3 regions of the Pseudoalteromonas sp. '520P1 No. 423' genome follow, and region 3 is predicted to be linked to each of the others. Evidence: predicted binding sites of a transcription regulator. Region 3 holds the regulator's gene; each other region holds the start of a gene.
The links. Region 3 encodes FNR, which switches genes on or off when oxygen is low (the NO sensors DNR and NnrR bind a similar motif). Its sites were predicted from a motif close to TTGATCTAGATCAA; they were not measured.
Positions count from the first base shown of each region.

Region 1: a site for FNR is predicted at 4,681-4,694, ahead of PSA_RS22470 (GbsR/MarR family transcriptional regulator). Genes of this name have one in related genera too.
Region 2: a site for FNR is predicted at 3,310-3,323, ahead of PSA_RS27370 (FeoA family protein). Genes of this name have one in related genera too.

Region 1 is NZ_BBZB01000002.1:907,860-913,987, reverse strand. It holds gene PSA_RS22485 (SIR2 family protein) at 1-412, opposite strand, end outside; gene PSA_RS22480 (hypothetical protein) at 903-2,621, shown strand; gene PSA_RS22475 (hypothetical protein) at 2,618-4,348, shown strand; gene PSA_RS22470 (GbsR/MarR family transcriptional regulator) at 4,745-5,290, shown strand; gene PSA_RS22465 (cytochrome ubiquinol oxidase subunit I) at 5,405-6,128, shown strand, end outside.
Region 2 is NZ_BBZB01000002.1:651,394-657,521, reverse strand. It holds gene PSA_RS21560 (DUF1697 domain-containing protein) at 1-197, opposite strand, end outside; gene PSA_RS21555 (YdbL family protein) at 200-532, opposite strand; gene PSA_RS21550 (YnbE family lipoprotein) at 542-724, opposite strand; gene PSA_RS21545 (YdbH domain-containing protein) at 738-3,158, opposite strand; gene PSA_RS27370 (FeoA family protein) at 3,484-3,645, shown strand; gene PSA_RS21540 (FeoB small GTPase domain-containing protein) at 3,645-3,866, shown strand; gene PSA_RS26035 (nucleoside recognition domain-containing protein) at 4,208-4,405, shown strand; gene PSA_RS21530 (EamA family transporter) at 4,450-5,349, opposite strand; gene PSA_RS21525 (PLP-dependent aminotransferase family protein) at 5,445-6,128, shown strand, end outside.
Region 3 is NZ_BBZB01000001.1:2,766,765-2,772,892, reverse strand. It holds gene ttcA (tRNA 2-thiocytidine(32) synthetase TtcA) at 1-518, opposite strand, end outside; gene uspE (universal stress protein UspE) at 686-1,612, opposite strand; gene fnr (fumarate/nitrate reduction transcriptional regulator Fnr) at 1,716-2,459, opposite strand; gene PSA_RS12635 (sulfite exporter TauE/SafE family protein) at 2,494-3,168, opposite strand; gene ccoS (cbb3-type cytochrome oxidase assembly protein CcoS) at 3,165-3,359, opposite strand; gene PSA_RS12625 (heavy metal translocating P-type ATPase) at 3,376-5,778, opposite strand; gene PSA_RS12620 (FixH family protein) at 5,786-6,128, opposite strand, start outside.

The DNA.
Region 1 (6,128 bases), on a different contig from region 3:
TTGTCGTGATAATATCAATAGATGTGGCGGTACTTTTAAAGTAATCATTCAACAAACGACCTAAAGGAAAAAAATTACGTATACTCAATGAATTATTGAAAATTTTCAAATCTTCAGGGGTTATCAATGACCATGTGTTTCTCACAACCTCCGCCGTCAATCTATCTGACAAGTTGACTTGGTGCAGTGCAGTTTCTAAATCAACATTTTTATCAAGTAGCGTGACAAATTTATCCCACTCAATACATTCATCCGCCTCTAAACTTGAGTTATCCACGCTAGATTTAAGATGGTCAGCTAATGCCCCCATACCTGACATGCCGAAGGCTGCTGAAGCCCCACTCCCTAGAATTATTGCGGGAGATTGAGCATAGTAACTTTGAGCTTGCTTAAAATAATCAAAAGTTGGCATGAATGTCCTATAACTATATTTTTTAAAAACTGCTTATCATATTTTCTTAAAGCTATTATTAAGAAAAATAATACTGAACAGACCCAAATTAATCTTAAATTTAGTGTATCAAATAAATATATGTTGTATATAAAAATAAGTCTTAATCATATGATCTATCTAAATAAAATTTACTAATTTGTATTCTTTAAGGTGATTTTACGTTTGTAGTGAATCAGAGAAAATTATGGTTAAAAACCTATTGAAATCCTTCATAGCCACTTACCACAAAATAAGTGGCTTAGAACCTAAAGGTAGCTTTGAAGTTAAAATCATTATAAGCCTACTTTTACTACAGCTTTTATTTTTAGAATAATTAAACTGCCAAAGACACCTAGACCTAATTAGGCTATAAAGTTTATGCCTATTGAGTAATCTCGTATAAATTCATTTCAATAATAGTAAAAAAGTGATGTAATTATCAGAATTTAAAGATGTTAATGGACTAACAGTGTCATATTTAGATGAAATTTTAGAAAGTGCCAATCAAGGCAATATTAAAAATTTTTTACTTCATGAAAAACATTTGGATCATGAAGAAACAATCAACATTGCAAATAAAATTGTAAAACTTCATAACGATAATATATTCAATTTAAATTTTATGCTCTCTGAAATTGATATATCAAAGAACGAGGAAGCCAACTCTCATACTATTCGAAAAATTTACAATAAAGCTCTGTCTCATTTACAATCGCCTATATCTGAAGTAATTAATTGTATTAATCATTTATCAAAAAGTAACTCTTATATATCTAATTGCTATTGGGCTAGGGATGGGTTGATAAATTACTTCAAAGAAAATTCTAAGGATTTAGTAAGCACTTTAGAAATTATTAAAAGTGGAATAGAGCCTAAGTTAGACTCTGATTTATTAGTTTTTTTCCTAACTGCTTACTACGAGATTAGCTATGAAGAATATATAGCTATAACTAATAAACTATTACGTTCCAAAGTAGATTTTCATCGTAAAAGTGCCATAGAATCAATGTTTTTATATAGTTTAAAAACTCAAAAAGAAATAGATAACTTCAAAATCCCTGAGCTAATAAAACAGTTTAATACAGAGAGCTCCGAAAATATCAAGTCAGAACTAATTAATGTTATATTTTGGATATCACAATTCAAAAAGGATACATCGTATGATGAAGTTTTATCAATCATTCCTGAGAAAGATAACGTAGAACTATTTGAAGTTTTTTTTAATAACATTTCTCATCACCAAACCTACCTAAATAAGGATCTGATTTTTAAGGTTGTGAAATTAATTCATGGTAATTTTATCGATAAGACTCAATTTGTAGCTAACTTAGATCTATTTTTATATGGCCTATTAAATGGTAATGATGATTTTTATCCGTCAAAAATTTTTTTTGAATTTATTAAAAATAATCAGTCAATTAATATTGATTTATTTTCAAGTTTTTCACATAAAATAGCAGAAAATCCAAAAGCTTATTCTTATTTACTTACAAAACTATTTTTATCTAAAGAGTACCGATTATCAAAAATTGCGTATCAATTGATAAGTCAAAAAAATAACAAAAATTTAGAGATAGAATATATTTCAGAATTGGAACAACAAAATCCAATTAAAGCTGCTAAAAAAGCCTTTGGCTGGCTTTTCACACATCCGATAACTATAGCTAGTTACTTAGTTTCAATTCTAAAAATAGTAGATGAAAAAAGCCAAATAGAAGTAGAAAAACTTTTATTCGATCCTCTACTGATCAGCTACCCTGGTGAGTTAGGTAAATATTTAAATCTTATAATTGAAAAAAAAGATCCTGAAATAAGTCATAAACTAGAAATATTGAAATCTAAAATGGAACAACATTCCTTGCAGCTAAGGCAGATCCACATTCCTGAACTATTTGCTCCCCTTAGCCATTATGAGCAACACAATAACTATATGAACCAACAGTTTGAAAAAGGTTTTGAAGAAGCCCCAAAAGGAGCACTTACTGAACTATTTTTTTCTAATAAAGTACACCTACTTTACTCGAATAAAATGATAACTCAATATACTCCCTCTACAGGAAAGACGGTTAGATCAGAACATGAACTTCACCCTCATAGCTTTTCAATGGAACTACCTCAACTAGAAACTTTAGACCCTATAAACCTTAACTATATGCTTTGTGCTTTTAGAAATGGAGAATTTGAATGAAACTAATCATAAAGGAGTATTTAGGGCTATTACAGGAAAGAGAGGAGTTAGATGCTATTTTGCCTGACTTATTAAGTCAAATGGGCCTAAATGTATATACGAAGCCAATGCGTGGCACCCCTGAATTTGGCGTAGATATAGCAGCTGTAGGGTCAATCAATAATGGAGTTGAGAGTGTTTATCTATTCTCAGTAAAAGAAGGAAATTTAACTCGCGCCACTTGGTTTTCTAGCTCTCTTCAATCCCTGAAACCATCATTAGAACAAATATTAGATGCCTACATACCTTCTCGAATTCCACCTGAACATTTAAATAAGCCTATAGTGATCTGCCCATGTTTTGGTGGAGATGTAAACACGAATGTTAAGCAAGATCTCTCTGGCTACGAAAAGCGAAATACTCAAGGAAATATTAGTTTTGAAAACTGGAACGGGGACAAACTTGCTGGTTATATAGAGGAGTATCTATTAAACGAAGAGTTATTGAGCTCTCCCCTTCAATCACTTTTTAGAAAGTCACTTGCACTAATAGATAATCCAGAATCTTCAATAAAACACTTTATTATATTGCTGAATAAGATTTTAGAACATGAAAGTATTGTTGAGCCTAAAAGATTGAGTCAAATAAATGTCTGTTTATGGATATTATATTCTTGGGGTCGTGATCTTGGAAACATAGAAACGGCATACCTTGCTGCCGAAAAAAGTATCTTATTCGCTTGGGAAATAGCGAAAAAAGATCAAGGTAAAAACAATAAAAATATAAAAGCATATTATTCTATATTAAATACATATAATAAAATTTCATCTGACTATATTGAAAATAAAATACTGCCTTATACGAATATAAAACATGGGATATCTGTAGCTATTGGTTTACAAAGCGACGTAAGTGTTAATTTGAAGTTATTCGATTTGTTAAGCCGACTTGCTATTTATGGTCTTCATTTACAAAATGAACTTTTAGCCATAAAACCTGAAGAAAACAAAAACATTATTGATAAAATAAAAAAGTGTACTAGCTCGATTAAAGAAATGATAATTAACAACCCATTATTATTATCTCCTTATAAAGACGACCAAGCTATAGACATATTCTTAGCTCTTTATTTGTTAAGTTATGATAGCGAACATGATTCTTTTGTTGCAGAATGGATTTCACATCTAATTAACTTGTCATTTATTAGCTATACAGGTAATGCTAAATATCCATCAAATATTAATAAGTTTTATGAGCTTTTGGAACATCCAGCATCAACGGATATAAAGTATAAACATAAAGTTACTAAAGCAAGCATTCTTTATCCTACATTAGCTATCTTTTCGGCATTATATAAACTTGATAATTTAAATGATGAAATTTTGAAGTTTGTAAATCAACATTTTCAACACTGTACTATGTTATATTGGTATCCTAAAGATGACTCAGAGCATCACTTTTATATTAAAAATAAATTGCATGGGGCAGAACTCACCTCGATTCAACTAGATAAAGACAAGCTTCTAGCTCAAGTATTCAACGAATGTCAAAACTCTAATGATTTTTTTAATTTATCCATTATAAAACAGAACCTTGAACCTATTTTACTAACTGCTTGTCGTTCAAACAGAACACCAGTTCCATTGCATGTGCTATGTGATTTCTATGAAAGTAGCTTCATTAATAATAAAGAAACTACAAAACAAATAAAGACAGATATACAACCTTTGAATTCTAATACAGTGTAATAAGAGGAATAACATTAAACTCTATAAAATTAAAATACGGTTTTAGCCAGTAACAAAATATATTCTAAAAGTGATAAGTTGAACGGCAACCAGTTTAAATAACAATTAAAGTTAGCTCTGATTTTCTGTTCTAACTTTATTCGTACAAGATACAACCAACAACTATTAATCTGAGCTTTATGATTTTAAACTTATTAAGTTTGCTCTATTACTCAAAAGCACTTTCTACTGATTGATTACAAAATCCGTCTAACACCACACTCACTTCCCAAAAAACCTAAAGAACAAGAATCTAGTTTTGAAAGAATATTCCCAATTCTACTAAAAAAAGCTTGATCTAAATCAATAAGAGTTTAAACTTTCAGAAAATACTGAAACTTCAGAAATTAAAATACAATGATAATGACAGCTAAAATTGAATCGTTTGTAATGCATTGTGGCGAAATGGGCAGTCGCTGGGGGTTTAACCGTACGGTTGGGCAAATGTATGGTTTATTAATCATTTATGAAGAAGCGCTTAGTGCGGTGCAAATATCTGAAGCACTTAATATTTCTCGCGGTAATGTCAGTATGGGCATTAAAGAGTTACAGTCGTGGCGTTTAGTGCAAGTGCATCATAAACCAAAAGATCGTAAAGAATATTACTCACCAGCAGGCTCAATTTGGGAAATGGCTACTCGTGTATTTGAAGAGCGTCGCAAACGCGAAGTTGACCCTACTCTATCATTGCTTCGTGATAATTTATTAGATGAACCAGGCAATCAGCAAGAACAATACGCGCAAGATAAAATGCATGAAATACATGACTTACTTGAAACTATCACACATTGGGCTGGTGAATTACAAACAATGACCCCTGATAAACTCAATACTTTAATGAAACTTGGTGCTGGGGTTAGTAAAGTCATCGATATGAAAGACAAGTTCATGAAAAATGGTTAAGCCCAGTGCTTAGCCATTTTTAATGAGATTATTTAAATATTATAGAAATCGTCACCTTAAAACTTAGAGCCAATTAACACAGTGTCGTGCTTAATATGGTTTATGGAGTAAGTTATGTTAGAAACCTTAATGCTCTCACGCATACAGTTTGCAGCAAATATTAGTTTTCATATCCTGTTCCCTACAATTACCATCGCATTAAGTTGGTTTTTGTTTTATTTCAAATTACGTTTTGATCAAACTGCCGATCCAGTTTGGATGCGTGCTTATCGTTTTTGGGTCAAAATTTTTGCTTTAACTTTTGCGATCGGTGTAGTTAGTGGTATTACCATGTCTTTTCAATTTGGTACTAATTGGCCAAAGTTTATGGAAACCGTTGGTAATATTGCAGGGCCTTTACTCGGTTATGAAGTGCTAACCGCTTTCTTTTTAGAGGCTGGATTCTTAGGCATTATGCTATTTGGCATTAATAAAGTATCAGCGAGAGTTCATACTATTTCAACTTTAATTGTAGCAATAGGTACAAGCTTATCTGCATTTTGGATTTTAGCTTTAAATTCATGGATGCAAACGCCGCAAGGTCATGAAATTCGTGATGGTGTTGCTTTTCCTGTAGATTGGCTGGCAATCATTTTTAATCCTTCATTCCCTTATAGACTCATGCATATGTTGATTGCATCTGGTTTAACTGCTGCGTTTTTAGTTGCAGGGATAAGTGCGTATCGCTTATTAAAAGGTGACGATAAACAAGCACCTAAATTAACTTTAAAAATAGCTTTAACCGTTGCTGCATTGCTTACACCATTACAAGTTTTTGTAGGTGATATGCACGGTTTAA
Region 2 (6,128 bases), on a different contig from region 3:
TTTATCGCATCTTCTATTAATTTTTGAATATCCAGAACATGGTCTATATCTGAGTTAAAGATCACATTGCCACTTTGAATATAAGTCAGTACATTTTCAAAACCTAAGCTTTCATATAATGACTTTAATTCTTTCATTACAATTTTTTTTTGACCACTTACATTAATGCCTCTTATAATTGAAATATATTGGGTCATGATTAGTCCTTTTTAATCCATTTACCCTTTGCATTTTTAATAAAATTACCTGAGGCTGTTTTTTGAATTGCTTTTTCTCCAGCTAAAGCAGAAATCTGACCCAAAGTAATTTTATTTTTACGGGCCAATGAGATATACAAGTCTTTACGTTTTTTATTCACTGAATTTACAAGGCTGGTAACTTGCGCATTATTTTTGATCGCGCCTAAATAGCCATCAGGCATTTCACCCACTAAACCTTGCTTTTTAGCGTCTTGAAGCGTTAATGCTAAGGCTGAAAATGACATACTTAGCATGATGATTAAAAAAGAGGTGTATTTCATTAATTTATTCATGTTTTATCCTTAAAATATTGAGCTATCTTCACTAAAAAGATCATCAAGTTCTTTATCAACTTTTACACGAATTTCATGATCAATCTTCAGGTTTAAGTTAATTGTTATTGGCTCTTTCGCGCTTACTTCTACTTTATGCGTACATGCGCTCAATAGAATAACAGCTAAAAAACTAGCTATTAATGCCTTCATATTATTAGTCCTTTTATTGTGATTTTTGGATGATTTCACTTTCCATATTATCAGCGATCCTTAATGACTTAATTAAACCAAGTAAATCGTAATTGATATTTAGGTTTAAATTCACTTCATTATCTAAATCTGGATTTCGCCCTTTTATTACCGTATCAAGTAACATTCTGCCATCATCATACATAAATACATCAGCATTTAATTGATGATAATCTAAGTTTTCTAAAGCATCAAATGCTAAAGCAAGCTCTGTACTTGTTTGCTTTAAAGACTCGACACTTGGGTTATCTTTAATTTGAATCCTCCCTTCACCGACATTGAATAGCTTGCCATTTTCAATTCTAATGTTTTCATCTATAAATAGCGGTAAATTACCAGACACTCTACCTGTTACTATGATCCCTTGTTGCTTTTCAAGTTCAATTATTTTACTTAAATCTATTTGTTCTAACTTTAATGTCACAGGATTTTTTGCATCTAGTGGCCACTTTAATTCTGGTATTTTGAAGCTACCACCAAAAGCATCAGCTTTAACATTCAATAAGTTTATATTGAGTTTATTCGATTCAAAATTAATCGATGTAGTAGCAAGTAATTCAGAAATGGGTGTACCAGCATCAATACTGCCTAAGCTTATATTATTAGCGATATCATAAGTTGTAATTTTTTGATTTTTTAATTCAAAGTGTTGTTGCCAATATAAACCCTCAAGCCAAAAACCATTTACTTCACCAATCACATCCTTAACATTAAACTGCAAATTCAGCTCATTTTTAAATGCATTGCTCATATCAGTAAGCTGGCCTTTTAGTTGATAATCTATTGAACCATTAATAAGCGCTAAATCTGGTTTATGTGCAATATTTAATTCTAATAAACTAGGAATACTCAATTGCTCCATAGATATATCAATATATGGCTGATTAATATCACCTTGTATCGAATAATTTGCTAAATTAATATCATCTAGTACAAGAGTTCCCGCTACTTTCAAATTTTCTAAAGTACCATCTAGCTTTGATTCAATGACTAGCTGTTGCGTTTTAATAATTTTTTTCAAATCTCCTTTTTGTACATTAGTTTCTAGATTTAGCCCTAAAGTCAAACCTGTTTTGGAGGTATGTTGCACCTTACCTTTAAGCTCAGTTTGAATTTGAGGAATATAAACAGACTTAGCTCTTAAATTCTTTAAAATGATATTAGAGGCAGGAGCAAAATCTATAAAAAAATCACCTTCACTTTTATGTAATTGACCCGACAATTCGATATGAGCTGCATCTTTCACTATCTCATTAGATATATTAAGTTCAGAGTTAACGTTAAATTTTGTATTAAACCTGTCAAAGTTTAAGCTGCTAGAAAATCCTTCAAGATTTATTAAACTTGATTGTTCGCTATTTAAAATATTCAATTTAATTGCATCTAAGGCAATAAATTGTTGTTCAAAGTTAACCTTAAATCTCCCCTGAGGATTAATAATCATTAACTCTTTTTTATTATTAATGAGCAAATCTATTAAATATTCTGGTACTTGTTTGTCTTTTAATAATGCAATCACAGCATCATAATCAAAATTTAAACTTGCAGTACTTTGAGGATCAAATGCTAAATCAATTTCATTTTCACTTATTACAGATTGCCAAACTGCATTATGTTTTAGTTTAAACGGCCCACTATTTAATATGCCCACTTCATTGTATACAACTAAACTTACTGTCTGTTTATTTATAGTCAGTAGGTTTTTTTTCCAATTAAAATGAGAGCTGACAGCACCTTTTACATTTAAGTTATTTTGTATTTCTGCTGGAAAAGTTAAACCGTGAGCAGCTAAAAATTCAATAGATGACTGTACATTTAAAGAGATTTCACCCTCAACTTCATTATTAAAAAGGTTAAGCGTTGCAACTAACACCTCAGAATTTAATGGTGTTGAAAGCTGGATTTTATAATCATTATCAGCAGCAACAAATTTTCCGATATAAGCCGATTTTGAATTAAAAATTTTATAGGTAAATTCGTTAATATTGATGTTAAAAGGTAAGGTAAAGCCACTTATTTCTTTAAAAAGTGAATGAAGCTCAACAAGGGGTTTTGATGCTGTTTCAGATTTTTTAAATTCAATCGGCTTTAAGCTTTTAACATCAACTGAGTTTAAATTAATGCCCTTAAATTTAATCCCCTCTTGATAAAACCAATCAACTTTTCCATGCCTTAAAGTGACATCAAAAAGCTTATGCTTTAAACATAACTTATCAATCACTACATCTAAATTAGACGCTAGTTTCATTTCTGAGCATGATAAAGCTATGTTATATGGAGCAAGGTAAGGTTTAACAAAATGAAGCATTAATGCCTGCCAATTGCTAAACATTGCACCGAATATAAAAATACTCATAATTACACAAATAAAACTTAATTTTAACCAGCGTTGCATGCGATCCATTTCTTTTATAAAACCATGAGTTATCAGCAGCTAAAATGATACTGCTTATCTAAGGTAAAGTAGATATTTTTTTTCATACCCTCCTTATAAATGTAATATTTTCACTAAAAAGATAAACCGTAGAAGTCAGTTACAAAAAACATTGATTTTAGTCAAACTATTACCAAGTTCAATTAATTTGCTTTGTACTTAGAGTAATCATTCTTATAAAATCGTAATGTAAGAAATTATCATTTTCAAAGGTATTTAATATATGACATTAGTTGACTTGACTAAAAATCAAAAAACAAAAATCATAGCACTTCCTTAAGATAAAGTGCTTGCTACCCAACTTTTGGAACAAGGATTCATACCAAATTGTGAAATTTCACTGGCACATAAGGCACCACTAAATGGCCCTCTCGCTTTTAGATTAAATAATACAAAAATGATAGTGCAACAGCATTTAGCGAAACAAATCATTGTGGATGTTATTTAATGTCTTATTATGATCATTATGCATTAGTTGGTTTTGCCAACTCGGGAAAAAGCACCCTTTTTAATTTATTATCTGATGGTAACCAAAAAGTAGGTAACTGGTCAGGCGTAACAGTTTCGGTTAAATCAAGTAACGCAACTTTACCTAGCCATACAGCTATACTTTCTGACTTACCGGGTTTAAGTTCTTTAACAAAAGAGACTCTCAAGGAAAAGACTTAAGCATTTCACATGACTTTTTAGCAAAGTAAAACATCGACTGTATTGTTAATGTTTTAGATGCCACTCAGTTACAACACCAATTTATTAAAGATACATTAGCCAATTCAACATCTGCGCAATCTACACAATTAAGTTTTACCGACCGTATTGATAATTTTGTATTGCATCCTATTACGGGCATTCCAATATTTTTAGCAATGATGTATTTATTGTTTATGTTTGCAATAAATTTAGGCAGCGCATTTATCGATTTTTTCGATATCCTAAGCGCTACACTATTTGTTGACTACCCGCTTCATCTTTTAGCACCATTTGAATTACCACAATAGCTGATGACCATAGTGGAAGGTGTCGGAAATGGTTTTCAAACCGTCGCTACTTTTATTCCAGTTATGTGTTTATTTATTAATTTCTTTAATTCAATCGGCACAGATGGCAAATTTGGTAATCAAGACAGCGAACAATCAATTTTAAGTGCCAGCGCAAAAATTGTTATGCCGATACTGGCTCCTATGGGAGTTAAAGAAGATAATTGGTAAGCAGGAATGGGCATAATTACTCATAATTTATTAAAAGGATTAAGCTAATATAAACGCATTTTAAGCTTTAACTTTTTAATTATTGGTTCAGCTACCCCTTCAATAAACCCAAAGGCGATACCTGATAAAATACATACACAAGCCAACAGCTTAGTCATGCCTATTTGTTCATTATAAAAAATGGCTGACCCCAATAGCGCAAATAGTGGCACTAATAATGTCAGTGGTGCCATAGTGCTCATAGGATAGTGTGCTACAAGCTTATTCCATAACCAATAGCCTAATAAAGTAACTGGATATGCTTGAAATAGAACAGAAAAAACACTCAAGTAATTCATATTATTTATCAAAGATACAAAAACCGAAGTGCCATTTAGCATAAGAGATAATGCAAATAATGGCACTGGAGCAAAAACACAAGACCATACAACAAACGCAAACATATCGTTAATTGTTACTTTTTTAATGATTAATCCAACTAAACTAAAACTCACTGATGCAAAACAAGCAAACAATATCCCTATTAAAGTGACAGACCCATCTTGTAATGTAAAAATCAATGATAAGCCAAATATAGAAATAAACAGGCCTACTTTACGAAATATAGATAACTTTTCTTTTAAAATTATGACGCCTAATAAGACAGATATAAATGCACTTGATTGTAAAATTAAACTCGACATACCAGCAGATACACCCAAATAAATTGATAAAGTCAACATGCCCCATACCCCGACACCAAACGTCAGTCCATAAAGTGCTAATACTGACCATGATACCCGTGGTTTTTTAATAAAAAATATTGCAGGAATCGCTGCAAAGGTGAACCTTAATCCGGCTAAAATTAGCGGGTCCATACCTTCTACCCCGAGCTTAATTACTGAAAAATTAAATCCCCACATCCATGCCACAACGATGGCAATTAATATATGAACTCGTGACATACCCTACTCCCTTATCTCTAAAAATATATTTGATTAGTATGCGAAATTCACAAATAATAAACAGATGCAATTTTTAGATATTTTTAGAGTACAATTTGCCTGCTAAATACCTTCTACTTTCAAAAGAGATAATTTCTGACATTGAGCTAGGTAAATTATCCTTAGGTCAACGTATGCCTGCAATTCGTAAGTTTTCAAAAATACGAAATATAAGCAATACAACAGCAATTAACTGTTATCAAAATTTGCAAGAGCTTGGTTGGCTTCAAGTTAAACCACAATCAGGTTATTTTGTGACACAACCTTTTGGTAAAAATAAAATCCCAGAATTTCCCCTGTTTGAAAGTAAAGTTAGCCTGCCAAAACGCATAACACCTTTGATAGAGGCGATGAACAGCCCTTTTTATATTTCTTTGATATCACCTCAATTGATACCATTTGATGTGCTTAATAGATGCACTAAACAAGGAAATACTAGGAGTCAGCATTTATCTCATTTATACCCTGACTATCAAGGGCAGCCCAATTTACGACATGTTTTGAGTAAACATTTTTCTGACAATTACTTTTCCTTAAATGCGAATAAATTAACCATTACCAATGGCTGTATCGATGCAGTTAAAACCGCAATTGAAGTGACAACGAAACCTGGTGATGCCATTGCAATTTCATCACCCTGTTTTAATGGTTTAATTGAGTTACTAGCGAGTTTAGATAGAAAAGTTATAGAGATCCCCTGTTTTGATGCTCAGTTAGACTTAATTCAATTAGAACAACAT
Region 3 (6,128 bases):
ATACCTTTTAATTTTCCGCCATAAAACATATTTAAAAACATGGTTTCTATCATGTCATCTCTATGGTGGCCTAAGGCTATTTTGGTAGCTTTTAGCTCTTTAGCTGTACGATACAAAATACCGCGTCTTAAGCGAGAACATAATGAACAAGTTGTTTTACCTTCTTCAATTATATCGGTCACAATTTTATAGGTATTTTCTTCAACAATTTTGTATTCAATATCTAACGTTTCTAGATATTCAGGTAAGATATGTTCGGGAAACCCCGGCTGCTTTTGATCTAAGTTAACCGCGACTAATTCAAATTTGATAGGAGCAACACGTTTTAATTGCATTAAGATACCTAGCATCGCATAGCTATCCTTACCACCAGATAAACATACCATGATGCGATCACCATCTTCTATCATATTAAAATCATTAATAGCCTGCCCCGTGCTACGTCTTAGGCGTTTTTCTAATTTATTTAAAGTGTGTTTAGCCTTGGTTTGAGCAGAATGTGAAGCAGGTGATGACATTAAGGACCCTATAATGATAATAGAAAGCTGAGCTAAAATTAGCGCAGTATTATAAAGCAAAATTAAAAGTTAGCGAGTAAAAATATTTTTTAGTGAAATTGGTGAGAGAGTGTTTGTTGTTTTTCAAAAAATATGGGTGGCTATCTTAGATTGATAGCCACATAAGGTTATTTAGCCAATGGGCTAATATAACCATCAGGTTTTAAAGCAAGTACATCACAATTTAAGCTATCAATCACATGTTCAGCTGTATTACCAATTAAAGCTGCACTAAGCCCCGTTCTGCCAATTGTGCCCATAACGATTAACTCAGCATCCAATTCATTAGCAATAATGGGTATGATATCTTCTGGCAAGCCTTCTTTAATATGACATTGGTTTTGGGGAATATCATGCTGTTGTGCAAGTTCGTGGCATGCCTGTGTATGATGCTCTTTAACAGTTTCATTAAATTGAGTGGGATCAAATTCAGGAATTTCAATAGCAATATTAACTGGTGTGCCAGGGAAGGAATTTACAATATGTAAATTGCCATCGATGAGGTTTGAAATGAATTTTGCATCATTCATTATTCTTTGATTAAGAGCAAGATGTTGTTCATCATCAGCAGAAACATTTACAGCTGCGATAATATTGCCTTTTGCAGGCCATGAGTGCTCTTTTATTAATAATACAGGGCAAGGAGATTTTCTAATTAAATGCCAGTCAGTTGGCGTAAATATCACTGATTTTAAAGTTGCATGTTCGTGGGTACCTTTTAAAACAATATCGTAGTTTTCATTAAGTACGGTTTGTATAATTGATTCGAAAGGGCGATTATGCCAGATAACCTTGCAGTCAATATCTAAAGTTTCTTTGTATTGCTCTATTAATGAATTAATCCATGAAATTCTGTCATTTATAACAGCACTACGCATAGCCTCTCTTTCATCAAGAGATAGCATCGTCGTCATTTCATAGGAAAAATCATATATGGTTAAAAATGCGGTGATTTTAGCACCAGATTTTTGTGCTAATTCAAATGAACGTTTTAAAGCGGCTTGTTCTGATTTACTTGGATCAATTACTGCAAGTATTTTTTTTATTGTATTCATCATTTAACCTCTCAAATTTGCTTACTTTTAGTGTAAGTTAAGTTAGCAGATTTAACAGGTTTAAATGAAAAAAATTCTCTAAGATCAATATACAAAGACGAAATTATTCGCTTTTAGATTTGGTACCTGCAATTGTATTCAATTGCTCAAGATCAATAATGGTAATGAATTTACCTTCAACTTTTATTACATCTGACTTTTGGAAGCGGCTCAATAGTCGACTAATGGTTTCCACTGTTAAACCAAGGTAGTTTCCAATTTCTCCACGTGTCATAGTTAATCTAAATTCTTTTTTAGAAAAACCACGTTCACCAAATCGTTGAGATAAATTACAAATAAAAGCAGCTAATCTTTCTTTTGCTGTTTTTTTGTTTAAAAGTAATAACATCTCTTGATCGTAGTTGATTTCACTACTCATCATGCGCATTATTTGTTGGCGTAATTTTGGTAATTTTCCAGATAACTCATCTAAAGTAGTGAAAGGGATTTCACACACCATAGCTGTCTCCATAGCTTGTGAATAACTTTGATGTTCCATTTTAAATATACCATCAAAACCAATAATATCACCTGCTAGATGAAAGTCAGTGATTTGCTCATCACCTTGTTCAGAGATGGTATAAGATTTAAACGAACCTGAGCGGACCGCAAAAATAGAATTTAATTTTTTGCCGGCTTCAAATAGTAAATCACCTTTATGAAATGGTTTTTTACGTTCGATGATATCATCAAGTTTACCCATTTCGCTTTCATTAAGTGTTACAGGTAAGCATAACTGACTGATGCTACAACTATTACAGCTAATTTGGCAATTTGAACTTGTCGGTATTTTATTTTTCAGACCCATTGAAATTCCGTCTATTTTAAACTACGAGTATAGATTAATGCAGTGCGTTTTGGGCTGCAATAGCTAAAAGGTATAAACCGTAAAATACTAAAATATTACCTAGAACAATACGGATTATGCTGTTATTGAGCCAGTTATTGATAGTTTGTGCTGCAAAACTTAACCCTATCATGGCAGGTAAGGTGCCTAAAGCAAAACTAGCCATAAATAGTGCGCCTGAACTCGCACTTTGTGTTGTGATAGCCCAAGTTAATGCAGAATAAACTAATCCACAAGGTAACCAGCCCCAAAGCGCACCATATGCCAATGCTTTTTTCTTTGTATTGAGTGGTAATAAGTACTTATTCAATTTAACAATATGCTGCCATATTGCTAATTTCCCAAATTTTTCTAACCAATTTAAGCTTGCTGTCAAACGCATGATATATAGGCCTACAAGCACCATAAAAATACCACTTATAAAAGATAAAAATAAAGAAAAATTGTTTGATTGTTTAGCAAAAACAGAACTAATGCCACCTACTAAAGCGCCGCAAAGACTATAGCTTAATAATCGGCCTAAAGTATAAAGTAGGGCATATTGTTGTGCTTTGTTTTTGTCTTCAATCGCAAATTGTAAAGATGATGCAATACCACCACACATAGCAATACAGTGCCCACTGCCAGCTAGACCCATAAAAAAAGCGGTTAGAAATAAAGACTCTGTCATAATGGGTTATTATTCTTATGATCTTTACTTTTGTTCGACTTATTTTTATTTTCACTTTCGTCAAATAAGATACTGTGGGCTTGTTTGTCTAAGTCAGAAAATTGTTCGCTTTTAACTGCCCAGAAAAAAACTGCGATGGCAATGATCACAAATATAATTGCTATCGGAATTAATACATAAATAATACTCATTATTTCAATACCTTTGTTATGGTTTTAATAGTCTTAATGAATTTGTTATCACGATTATAGAACTGGCTGACATGCCAATAACAGCCATCCAAGGTTGAACCATGCCCATTGCAGCTAAAGGTAAAATTGATCCATTATATGCAAGTGAAAGGGCTAAGTTTTGCTTTACAATACGACGTGTCTTATGACTGATTTTAATTAAATGTTCAATGGAGCTTAGATCACTATTTAATAGCACAACATCGGCTGTGTTTTTAGAAATATCGGCACCAGATTCCATAGCAATCGACAAATGTGCAGTATTAAATACTGGACTGTCATTAACGCCATCACCTACCATAGCAACAACATGATTTTGTTTAATGATATTAGCAACGTAGTTTTGTTTTTGAGCGGGGCTACAGCCCGTTTGTACTTCATCTAAAGATAATATTTTTGCAAGGTCAGGCCCTGCCTGTGAAGGGTCGCCTGTTAATAAGTGAGTATTTAAGTTTTTATCTTTAAGAAAAGATATTAACTGTTGTGCACGATCACGTATTTTGTCTTCAAGTTCAAATGCAGCGATAGGTTTTTCGTTAATATAAAGCACAACTTGGACCGGGAGCTCTAGAGCGTTAAACCAGCCATTTTTACCTATGGCGATATCTTGACCTTGATATAATCCTTTAATACCAAAACCGGTCTCAATAGTAACATCAGTCAAAGGTTCTAAAGACGAAGTATCAAAATTAAAAGCCTTAGCAATAGGGTGTTGTGAATGAAATTCTAAACCTGAAGCTAAAGCTAAAATTGTATTTTTATCGTAACGATTATCTAAATAATGGGACTTTTTGATTGTAAAACATCCCTCAGTTAACGTGCCTGTTTTATCAAATGCAAAAGAATCTATTTTTGTGAGGGTTTCGAGTACATGTGCTTTCTTTATTAATAAGCCTTTTTTGGTTAAGTTTGCCACACTGCACGTCAATGCAGTAGGGATAGCAAGACTTAATGCGCAGGGACAAGTTGCCACTAACACTGATATTGTGATCCAAAATGCGTGCTGTGGGTCTATGCCATACCAATATGTGGCAGTAAAGCCTGCAACAACTAATAAAACGGCGACAAACCACTGAGCAACTTTGTCGGTAATTTCAGCAAGTTTAGGGCGATTGGTAAGGGCTTTATTTTGTAGGCTAACAATTTGATTTATTAGGGTATGCGTGCCAAGTTGGTTGACACTGATTTTAACTAAACCATCATGGTTAGTTGTACCAGCATAAACCTGAGTATTGATTTCTTTAGTAACAGCCTGATGCTCGCCTGTCATCATCGATTCATCAACTGTGGTCTCACCCTCAATCACTACACCATCAGCTGGAATGATTTCACCAGGTTTAACTAAAATGATATCTTTAAGTTTTAGCTTTTTTGCTGCGATTATTTGTTCTTTAAAATTATCTACAATACGTGCTGTTAGTGGTAATAGCTTTTGTAAGTTAGAAGTGAATTCACTGGCTTTTAAACGTGCTCTAAACTCTAAATACTTGCCTAATAATAAAAGGAAAGTGAACATACAAATTGATTCAAAGTAGACTTCACCAGTATTAAAAACTGTTGCCCAAGTGCTTGCAATATATGCCCCAAAAATAGCTAAGGAAACAGGCAAGTCCATATTGAGTTGTTTTACTTTTAGTGCGCGCATGGCACTGGTTAAAAAGGGTAGGGCAGAATAAAGAATTACTGGAGAGGCTAAAACGAAGCTGATCCATCTAAAATATTGCTCAAAGTCATCTTCCATATCGGAAAAAATATCAAAATATAAAGCAAAGGCAAACATCATAACTTGCATTGTCATAATACCTGCAACACCAAGTCGGCGTACATATGACTTGGCAACTTGTTGTTTTTGAGCTTCTTCTACATCTGGCTGAAAAGGGTATACTTTATATCCAATACGCGCCAAACCTTCAATAATAGTACTTAATTTAAGTTGTGATTTATCCCACAAGATCATTGCACGGTGTGTCGATGTATTTACATCGACTCGCGTGATATGACCTAAAGATAATAATTTTTTTTCGATTAACCAAGCACAGGCGGCACAGCTAATGCCTTCAACGCTGAGTAAAACTTCTGATAACTCGCCCGAATGATGTATGAAATCTTCTTGAATATCGTCATCATCATAACTTTTGAACATTAATAATTGCTCAGGGATCAGTTCTTGTACTTTTCCAGCAGCAGTGGTCCTAAATTTATAATAATCAGTCATACCAGAAGAAATGATAGATTCAGCAACAGCTTGGCAACCGATACAGCAAACAGGTTGCGCTTGATTATCGTATTCTACAGTTTGAATAAACCCCAAAGGGATACTTTCAAGACAATGAAAACATTCAGATTGTGAAGAAAAGGCATGTTCTTTGGGGTGTGTCATAGATTACTTATTTTTTATTATATTGTGGTGAGATTTTAAACGCTTGCTCGTAAGGTAACTTAATGGTTTCTTTTAGTTTCCAAACACTGTCAAATGGTTCGATAAATATATTAAAACGACCATCAATAATTTTATCCGTTAAAGCGGTAAATTCACCATTACCATTTTTAGTTAGCATGACTGTAAAATCGTGCGCTTTAATCGTTGTATGGTAAAAAGAGACTTTTAAAGAAGGCACATTATTATTTTCACCTTTAGTGAATTTAAACGACACAGTATCATTATTTATTTTTAAATCGCCATGTAAGTAAAGTGCTTTTGCTTTATCAAATTTGGCTAAATCTAAATTG